3 regions of the Staphylococcus sp. aM genome follow, and region 2 is predicted to be linked to each of the others. Evidence: predicted binding sites of a transcription regulator. Region 2 holds the regulator's gene; each other region holds the start of a gene.
The links. Region 2 encodes CtsR, which represses protease genes until heat stress. Its sites were predicted from a motif close to ATGGTCAATAAAGGTCAAACA; they were not measured.

Region 1: the regulator CtsR is predicted to act here: its motif matches at 1,445-1,465, upstream of clpB (ATP-dependent chaperone ClpB).
Region 3: the regulator CtsR is predicted to act here: its motif matches at 2,112-2,132, upstream of clpP (ATP-dependent Clp endopeptidase proteolytic subunit ClpP).

Annotation. Positions count from the first base shown of each region.
Region 1 covers NZ_CP121447.1:1,869,805-1,873,097, forward strand. Annotated here, with positions in the region: gene clpB (ATP-dependent chaperone ClpB) at 1-1,389, opposite strand, end outside; gene P7F85_RS09190 (acyltransferase family protein) at 1,767-3,293, opposite strand, start outside.
Region 2 covers NZ_CP121447.1:2,244,828-2,248,120, forward strand. Annotated here, with positions in the region: gene P7F85_RS11045 (protein arginine kinase) at 1-600, opposite strand, end outside; gene P7F85_RS11050 (UvrB/UvrC motif-containing protein) at 593-1,150, opposite strand; gene P7F85_RS11055 (CtsR family transcriptional regulator) at 1,171-1,632, opposite strand; gene P7F85_RS11060 (NupC/NupG family nucleoside CNT transporter) at 1,788-3,002, shown strand; gene pdxT (pyridoxal 5'-phosphate synthase glutaminase subunit PdxT) at 3,059-3,293, opposite strand, start outside.
Region 3 covers NZ_CP121447.1:1,983,501-1,986,793, reverse strand. Annotated here, with positions in the region: gene P7F85_RS09820 (gluconeogenesis factor YvcK family protein) at 1-650, shown strand, start outside; gene whiA (DNA-binding protein WhiA) at 792-1,736, shown strand; tRNA gene P7F85_RS09810 (tRNA-Arg) at 1,917-1,988, opposite strand; gene clpP (ATP-dependent Clp endopeptidase proteolytic subunit ClpP) at 2,178-2,768, shown strand; gene P7F85_RS09800 (hypothetical protein) at 2,877-3,065, opposite strand; gene P7F85_RS09795 (TIGR01777 family oxidoreductase) at 3,085-3,293, opposite strand, start outside.

The DNA of each region.
Region 1 (3,293 bases), 380 kb from region 2:
TTGTTCTACACGTGATTGTAATGACGCTTGTTTTTCTTTTTCATTTGATAATTCTTCTTGAAGTTCTTCTAAACGTTGTTTACTAGCGTTGTCAGATTCATTTTTCAATGCACTTTCTTCAATTTCTAATTGCATTACACGTCGATTAACTTGGTCTAATTCAGTTGGATTTGAACCCATTTCAGTACGTATAGTGGCACATGCTTGGTCAACCAAGTCAATGGCTTTATCAGGTAAAAATCTATCAGTAATATATCTGTCGGAAAGTTCTGCTGCTGCAACTAATGCACGGTCTTGAATACGTACACCATGATACACTTCATAGCGCTCTTTCAAGCCACGTAGAATAGATATTGTATCTTCTACATCAGGTTCACTGACACCCACTTTTTGGAAACGACGTTCTAAAGCTGAATCTTTTTCGATATATTCTCTATATTCATTTAATGTTGTAGCACCAATACAATGTAATTCACCACGTGCTAACATTGGTTTCAACATATTTCCGGCATCCATTGCGCCATCTGTTTTACCAGCACCTACTAACATATGAATTTCATCTATAAATAATATAATTCTACCATCAGATTCCTTAACTTCTTTAAGTACTGCTTTTAAGCGCTCTTCGAATTCACCTCTAAATTTGGCACCTGCAACCAATGCACTTAAATCAAGTTCGAAAATGGTTTTATCTAATAATGATTCCGGTACGTCCTTTTTAACAATACGTTGTGCTAATCCTTCGACAATCGCTGTTTTACCAACACCTGGTTCACCAATTAGCACTGGATTGTTTTTTGTTTTACGACTTAATATACGAATTGTGTTACGAATTTCTTCATCACGGCCAATGACCGGATCCATTTTACCTTGACGTACCTCTTCTACTAAGTCACGTCCATATTTTTCTAATGCTTCATAATTTACTTCTGGGTTCTGACTAGTCACATGATTTCCCCCTCTTATTTTATTAATAATTTCTTTAACCACTTCAGTTTTATTACCTATAAAGTTTTGTGTAGTTTGATCAATGTCCATTGCTGCACGAAGTACATGTTCCATTGAAATAAATTCATCATCATATTCATTCATATATGTTTCAGATTTATTCATCAATTCATTCGCTTTTGCACTTATATATTGACCATACTGTACATTATCTCCTTGTACAGTTGGATAAGCTTTTAATTTATTATCATAAGCTTTTTCTAGTTCTTCTACATCAATATTTGCACGTTCTAGAACACTCTTAATTAAACTTTCACTTTCATTTAATGTCGCTTTTAAAATTGCTTCAATTTCGATATTTTGTAATTCAAATTCTTTACTATACTCAATGGCTCTTTGTAATGAACCTTGTATAGCATATGTCATTTTATTGATATCCAATTGTTTTCACCTCTATTATTTTAGAGTCGGTCAAAGGTAAAAAAATTTCGATTTGACTTTGACTTTCTTTGACCTTAACTATATTATAGTCCCCTTCTAATAAATTATCAACAACTTAAGCTTGTTTTTTGTAATATTTTTTAGGTTTATTTTTAATATCAAATGTGATGAATCAAACCTTTTATTATTCTATTTCCCAATAATTCAAACAACAAACAAAGCATTAATAACTATATTTAACTGTTTCGTTAAATAATAGAAAATAACCCGAGATATCTATTTATCTCGGGCTTTCTTTATAAATTTATTCACCATTCAATATATTTTAGTAAAGTCAAACACGTATGATTAGTTTGATTTATTAATTTGTTGGATGATTATTTCTTTTTAATCTTACTTAAAATTTCATCTGTTAAGGCTTCTACACCACTATGTTCTAAATGTATGCCATCTGGCGCAAAGTATTCTGTATGTCCTTCTGATCTTTTATACCAATCGATTAATGTTACATTACTTTTTTCTTTAGCTGCATCTGCCATTAGTTTATTGACATGATCCTCGTACCCTCTTGGTACTCTAGTATTGACCAAATATACTTGCGCATCTCCAAATTTATTAATTAAATCATCAAGTTGCTTTTTATTAAAATCTCCATTAGTACCTAATTCTAAAATAACTTGGTCTGTTTTTTTATTATATTGTTTATAATTAGCTTCTACTAGTGGAATAGCTTGATACAAATTACGACCAACCTTACCATCAATTTTAGCTTTAGGTACCCTATCTTTAAAGTTCTCACCAATATCTACCATTACCGAATCACCGATTAACAATGGACTAATATCAGTATACACATCTGTGTCCTTACTATTTTTTTGGCCAATTTTATCTATTGGAATCATTCTTATTAAATATTTATCTTCTAAATCAGTATTAAATGAATTTGATTTTTGATCGATTTTATCTTTTCCTAAACCATCAAACGCACCACCCATAATAAATGCAAATGGAATGATACATATCATAATTGCAATCGTTCTTATAAGTGCAGGTTTGTATTTACGTTTCAACGTAAATGCCTTTAAACCTTCTTTTCTAAATGGTGTTTCGATATATCTATAAGAAGCTTCAGCACATAATACTGTTAAAATAATATCCACAATGTAAACATAGAATGGAATTTGACCTGCAATAAAATGACTATGTACAAAGCTAATAATAGGGAAATGCCATAAATATAAACTATATGAACGTTTACCGATATAAACAAATAATGGATTACCTAATAACTTCGATACTAATGTAGATGGATGAACAACACTTGCGATTATCAACAACGTCATAGCAGAAATAATATAAAATCCACCATCATATATCCAGTCGCTTTCATCTTGAACTGTAAAGAACAATAAGATTAAAAAGGCCAGTCCAAATAATCCTACGCCGTCTATCGCTCGCTGTAACACTTTAGGTGGTTCAGCCTTTAGCTTAAATGGTGGCCATAAGAAAGCTAAAATCACACCTAATAATAATGTTTGTAGTCTCGTATCAGTTCCAAAATACACTCTAGAATGATTAAGATGTGGTTGTGAAATCACAATCATTAGCATGAGTGATAATAATGAAATAATCCAAAAAATTAATGTAATATTGCGATATTTCTTTATAGTTAGCAATAATGTAATTAAAACGACAGGGAAAAATAAATAAAATTGTTCCTCTATCGCTAACGACCAAAGATGTTTTAATGGCATGAATGAGAACTGTTCAAAGTAGTTAACATCTTTAGCTATATACCACCAATTTGATACATAGAATATAGCAGCTATAATATCATGTTTCACTCTAACTATATCTTCAGATTTGAATAGTAATGTGGCTATACCTACTACTAATAATAAAAC
Region 2 (3,293 bases):
ACCATATATTCCTCGAATGGTAAAACCAAATCGGTTAATAGTCTGTGCTATACCTGACATTCTTTTCATTATAGAAAGACCAGGCAAATGCAACATCACACTTGCTCTCATACCAGTTCCGATATTAGTAGGACATGTAGTTAAGTACCCTAAATGTTCATCATAGCTAATATCAAGTTGTTGGTCGATTTCATCATCTAGTGCTGACGCTTCTTTATACAATCTTTCTAATGATAAATCTGTACCAAGCGCTTGAATTCTAATATGATCTTCTTCATTAATCATGACACTAATAGATTCATCATCATTTAGTAGAACAGCCGATGCTGGTTGTTTGATCAACTCTGGACTTACCAAATGTTTAGCAACCAATTTCATTTTATTTTGTTGGTCCATCATATCTAGTCTTTTTAAAGTCATGCTAGGTAATGCATCTTGTACTTCATTTATTACTCTAAATCCATCTTGTTCTGTCGGAAACATGAGTGGGTGAACATGATTTTCAAGATTTCTTGCTAGGCGAATTCTTGAAGAAATGACCACTGGTGCTTCTTTATTCGTTTTCATCCACTCACTAATGTTAGGTTCTAAGTCACTCATCATGTTGCACCTCGCTCTCTTCACTTAGCGATTTGATTTCGTCTCGAACAATAGCTGCCTGTTCGAAATCTTGTTCATCTATTAATTGTTGTAAATATTGCTTTTTCTCTTCGATTTTCTTTTTAAGTGCAAGCTTATGATAAGAAGAGTGAGGTACCTTTCCTACATGTTCATATTGACCGCCTTGCACACGTCTTACTATGTCTAGGATGTCATCCTTAAATGTGGCATAGCAATTAGAACAACCAAATTTGCCTACATGTGCTATGTCTTTTAACGTCATATGACAAGTTGGACATCTTTTTTCTTCCTGAAATGCCATTTCTTGAAAATTAATACCATGTTTAGTTGCTAAATGTTGTAATATTTGCTTTACAACAAATGCTTCTTCTATATCATCTTGATGATGATAGGATGATTGCTCTTGGTGTGTCCATGGGTTATCACCTTGCGCACAAGTACTACACACCCATTTTTCTTGCATACCATCTTTACTTTTAACAGTTAATTTAACTTCAGCTTCATTTAAATGGCAATTTTCACAAAGCAAAAAGCAACACCTCAATTCCTCTAGTAATAATTTATGACAGGTAAAATTCGTTTAAGAATATTTGCTCTAATAATATCTCGAGAAACAATATCCATTTTTAACGTTTCTCGATCAATGGCAGCAATAATCATTTTTGCTTCTCTTTCATTCACAAGTCCTTTATCTAACAAGCCATCTATTAAATAAAGTGCTTGTTGTTGAGATATTGAAGGACCTATTAATTGAAGTAAATGATTAATATAACCTGTTTCATCTTTGTTTTCAATTTTCGTGATTCGGATGTATCCTCCACCACCACGTTTACTTTCTATTTCGTAACCATGCTCATTTGTAAATCTAGTTTTAATCACATAGTTTAATTGAGAAGGGACGCAGTCAAAACGTTGAGCAATATTTGCTCTTTGAATTTCCACCACATCTTCATTGGTTTCTTCAAATAAATGTTTAATGTACTGTTCTATGATGTCGGACATATTATGCATGATTATCACCTCTTTTTGACCTTCTTTGACTATATTATATGACCAACTTTGACCATTTTCAATTAATTTGATTTTAAATTTTTAAAATTTATGATGTTAGCGCTTATTTTTTATTGTATGATAGACAATAGAATAAATTAAAGGAATGAAAAAACATGCACATTCTCATTGGGATTATTGGAATTATTTTCTTCTTAGCACTCGCGTACTTATTTAGTTCAGATAGAAAGAATATTCGTTGGCAATATGTTGGACTATTATTAGTTATTCAATTAATTTTCGCCTTCATTTTATTAAAAACAAACATTGGTATTACAGTCATTGGTGGTATTGCTAATGGTTTTGGTTATTTGCTATCTAAAGCAGCAGAAGGCGTTAACTTCGTTTTCGGTGGTTTTAAATATGTAGATCCTAAAAATCCACCATTTTTCTTTAACGTTTTATTACCAATTGTATTTATTTCAGCATTAATTGGGATTCTACAATACACTAAAATTTTACCATTTATAATTAACGTATTAGGTTTCCTTATTTCAAAAATCAATGGTATGGGACGTTTGGAATCATACAATGCAGTAGCAGCAGCAATTTTAGGTCAATCTGAAGTGTTTATTTCTTTAAAACAACAACTTCCTTATATACCTAAACAACGTTTGTATACTTTAACAGCATCTGCAATGTCTACAGTATCTGCTTCAATTATAGGTGCTTATTTCACATTAATTGAACCGAAATACGTTGTAACAGCTGTTGTATTAAACTTATTCGGTGGTTTCATCATCGCTTCAATCATTAACCCTTATCAAGTTAATGAAGAGGATGATAAATTATTAGTAGCCGAAAGTGAAACGAAAAATCAATCTTTCTTTGAAATGCTTGGGGAGTATATTCTAGATGGATTTAAAGTGGCAGTCATTGTAGGTGCGATGCTTATCGGATACATCGCAATTATCGCGTTACTAAATGGCTTAGTAAGTGGTACTTTCAGTTTACTTTCACATGGCGCAATCAAATGGGATTTCCAAACTTTAATTGGATTTGTATTTGCTCCATTTGCATTCTTAGCAGGTGTCCCATGGAACGACGCAGTACAATCAGGTTCTGTTATGGCAACTAAATTATTATCAAATGAATTCGTTGCAATGCAGGCATTAGGTAAGTTAAATGGCATTTCAGAACACGCTAAAGGTGTTACTTCAGTATTCTTAGTATCATTTGCTAACTTTAGCTCGATTGGTATTATTTCTGGTGCTATTAAATCATTAAATGATAAAAAAGGTGACGTTGTTGCAAGATTCGGATTAAAATTATTATTCGGTGCGACATTAGTATCATTTATTTCAGCAGCAATTGCTGGATTCTTCATCTAATGAACAAAGGCAATGTATGAAAGAGCATTTAAACTCAATCATACATTGCCTTATTTTTATTTTTGAATCATATGGTTTATAAAATAATCAGTTACACGATAACCATCTGTTAATTCTGGATGAAATGATACACCTAAATATTCACCTTGTTTAACTGCAACGATTTTATCGCCAACTTTACTTAATATTTCAACATTGTCAGCTACCTTCGCAATTTGAGGTGCTCTAATAAAAACACCTTCTATATCCTTAGCTATGCCTTTGATATCTAATTCCGATTCAAAGCTATCG
Region 3 (3,293 bases), 260 kb from region 2:
TTAAAGGTAAAGTAATCCCATCAACCAATTCAAGTGTGCAATTAAATGCCATTATGGAAGATGGAGACATTGTTTACGGTGAATCTAAAATACCTAAAATGCAGAAAAAGATAGACAAAGTCTTTTTAGAACCGGATGATGTTGAACCAATGGAAGAAGCAGTGGAAGCGTTAGAAGAAGCAGACTTAATCGTTTTAGGCCCAGGTTCGTTATATACGAGTGTCATTTCTAACTTATGTGTGAAAGGTATATCACATGCACTATTAAATTCATCTGCGCCTAAACTATATGTATCTAATGTAATGACACAGCCAGGTGAAACTGATGGTTATGATGTGAAAGAACATATTAATGCATTACATCGACAAGCAGGACAATCATTTGTCGATTACGTCATTTGCTGTACTGATCAATTTAATGATAATGTTTTACAAAAATATAGAGAAAAACATTCAGAACCGGTTGACGTTAACGTTGATGAATTAAAACAGGACGGTATTAAAGTGATTACTGCATCTAATCTAGTTGAAATATCAGATGAACATTTAGTAAGACACAATACCAAAGTATTATCTACTTTGATATATGAAGTCGCACTTGAATTAATTAGTACAATTCAATTTGATCCTAACAGCAAACGTCAGCAGTAGTCATGATGAGAGGATATGAGAGTTAGAATTTATTTAAGTCTGTAAATTCAATGAATGAAAAATAATTTAAATGAGATTAATTTAGAAAAAAGTCATTGCGAAAGAATCATGTAGGCGATGATAGGAAGGAATGAGTGTTCTATGAGCTTTGCATCAGATATGAAAAATGAATTAACTCGTATAGATGTAGATGAAGCTAATGCGAAAGCAGAGCTCAGTGCATTAATTCGTATGAATGGGGCACTTAGTTTGTCCAATCAACAGTTTGTGATAAATGTTCAAACTGAAAATGCCACAACTGCTAGAAGAATCTATTCACTGATTAAGCGTATCTTTAATGTTGAAGTAGAAATATTAGTACGTAAAAAAATGAAATTGAAGAAAAATAATATTTACATTTGTCGTACAAAGATGAAAGCACGAGAGATTCTTGATGAATTAGGAATTTTAAAAGAAGGCGTATTTACACATGAAATTGATCCAGAGATGATTCAAGATGATGAAATGAGACGAAGTTACTTGCGTGGCGCATTTTTAGCAGGGGGTTCTGTCAATAACCCTGAAACATCTTCATATCATTTAGAAATCTTTTCTCAATTTGAGAATCATTCTGAAGGATTAACTAAGTTGATGAATAGTTACGAATTAAATGCAAAACATCTTGAACGTAAAAAGGGTAGTATCGTTTATTTAAAAGAAGCGGAAAAAATATCTGACTTTTTAAGTTTAATTGGTGGATATCAAGCACTACTCAAATTTGAAGACGTACGTATTGTACGTGATATGAGAAATTCCGTTAATCGATTAGTAAACTGTGAAACAGCCAATTTAAATAAAACTGTGAGCGCAGCTATGAAACAAGTTGAAAGTATTCAATTAATTGACCAAGAAATTGGTTTAGATAATTTGCCAGATCGTTTACGTGAAGTCGCGAAATTACGTGTTGAACATCAAGAAATTTCTTTAAAAGAATTAGGTGAAATGATTTCCACAGGACCTATTTCTAAATCAGGTATGAACCATCGATTAAGAAAATTAAACGAATTAGCAGATAAAATCCGAAACGGCGAGAAGATTGAATTATAAAAAACTATCCCAATGGTATGAGATTCAGAAAAATATATCATATTGAAATGATAAAATAAAAGCCATGTCTCATTGATAGAACACATTGTGTAATCATGTATTCTAAATTTGAAGATCATGGCTTTCTTCTGTTAATTTGAATCACTACATAAGCAGTCTTTGTATTTAACCATATATGAGCCCCCTCGAAGGGAATCGAACCCCTATTCTAAGAACCGGAATCTTATGTGTTATCCATTACACTACAAGGGGAAAATAGATAAAGCTTATTTCTGTACTAAATGATATAAAATCAGTACAATCAAAAATAGTTATTTCTAGTGTACAAAAGTAATTCACTTAACGTCAATTAGCAATTAAACTAAAAGAACTTTATTTTTGACCATTTTTGACTTTTAGGTTAAAATATGAAGTAACAGTTATTACAAGGAGGAAATATAGATGAATTTAATTCCTACAGTTATTGAAACAACAAATCGTGGTGAACGTGCGTATGACATTTATTCACGATTATTAAAAGACCGTATTATTATGTTAGGTTCACAAATTGATGATAACGTTGCTAACTCAATTGTATCTCAATTATTATTCTTACAAGCCCAAGACTCTGAAAAAGATATTTACTTATATATCAATTCACCAGGGGGAAGCGTGACAGCTGGCTTTGCTATCTATGATACAATTCAACATATCAAACCAGATGTTCAAACAATTTGTATTGGTATGGCTGCGTCAATGGGTTCATTCTTATTAGCAGCAGGTGCAAAAGGTAAACGTTATGCTTTACCAAACGCTGAAGTAATGATTCACCAACCATTAGGTGGTGCACAAGGTCAAGCAACTGAAATCGAGATTGCTGCCAACCATATTTTAAAAACTCGTGAAAAATTAAATCGTATTTTTTCTGAAAGAACAGGTCAATCTATTGAAAAAATCCAACAAGATACTGATCGTGACAATTTCTTAACAGCTGAAGAAGCTAAAGCATATGGTTTAGTTGATGAAGTTATGGAACCAGAAGGTAAACAATAATATTTCTATTTAATTAGACATATTAATCGAAGTTCAATAAAAAGAAGTCAGGACCGTCATTTAAGGTCCTGACTTCTTTTTTATTTAAATTGATTTGCTTGAAATTAACTATTTTAACTTATGTCTCAATCCATTAATTGAAATATACGAGACTATAAGACCAATAATGATAAATAGGACAGAGAGTAATATCATAATTATTGTTTGATCAAATACTAAGACACCATTCAAAATACAGATTAGGCCTGCTATTATCATTAAAATGTATGTGAGTTTGTCATTTTGATTGTTTTCCATTGTTGTTGTACCTCTTAATTTAATTTCTGATTAAATCATCTAGTGCATTTTTAAGATTATTATACATGAAATTAAATCCTAGTGCTTCGAGTTTATTTGGTAATACCTTTTGTGTATCTAAAACAACGGTAGACATTTCACCAAGTACTAGTCTCATTGCAAAGCTTGGAACCCATGTTTCATGAGGTTTATGCATTGCACGAGCTAACGTATAACCGAATAAATTCT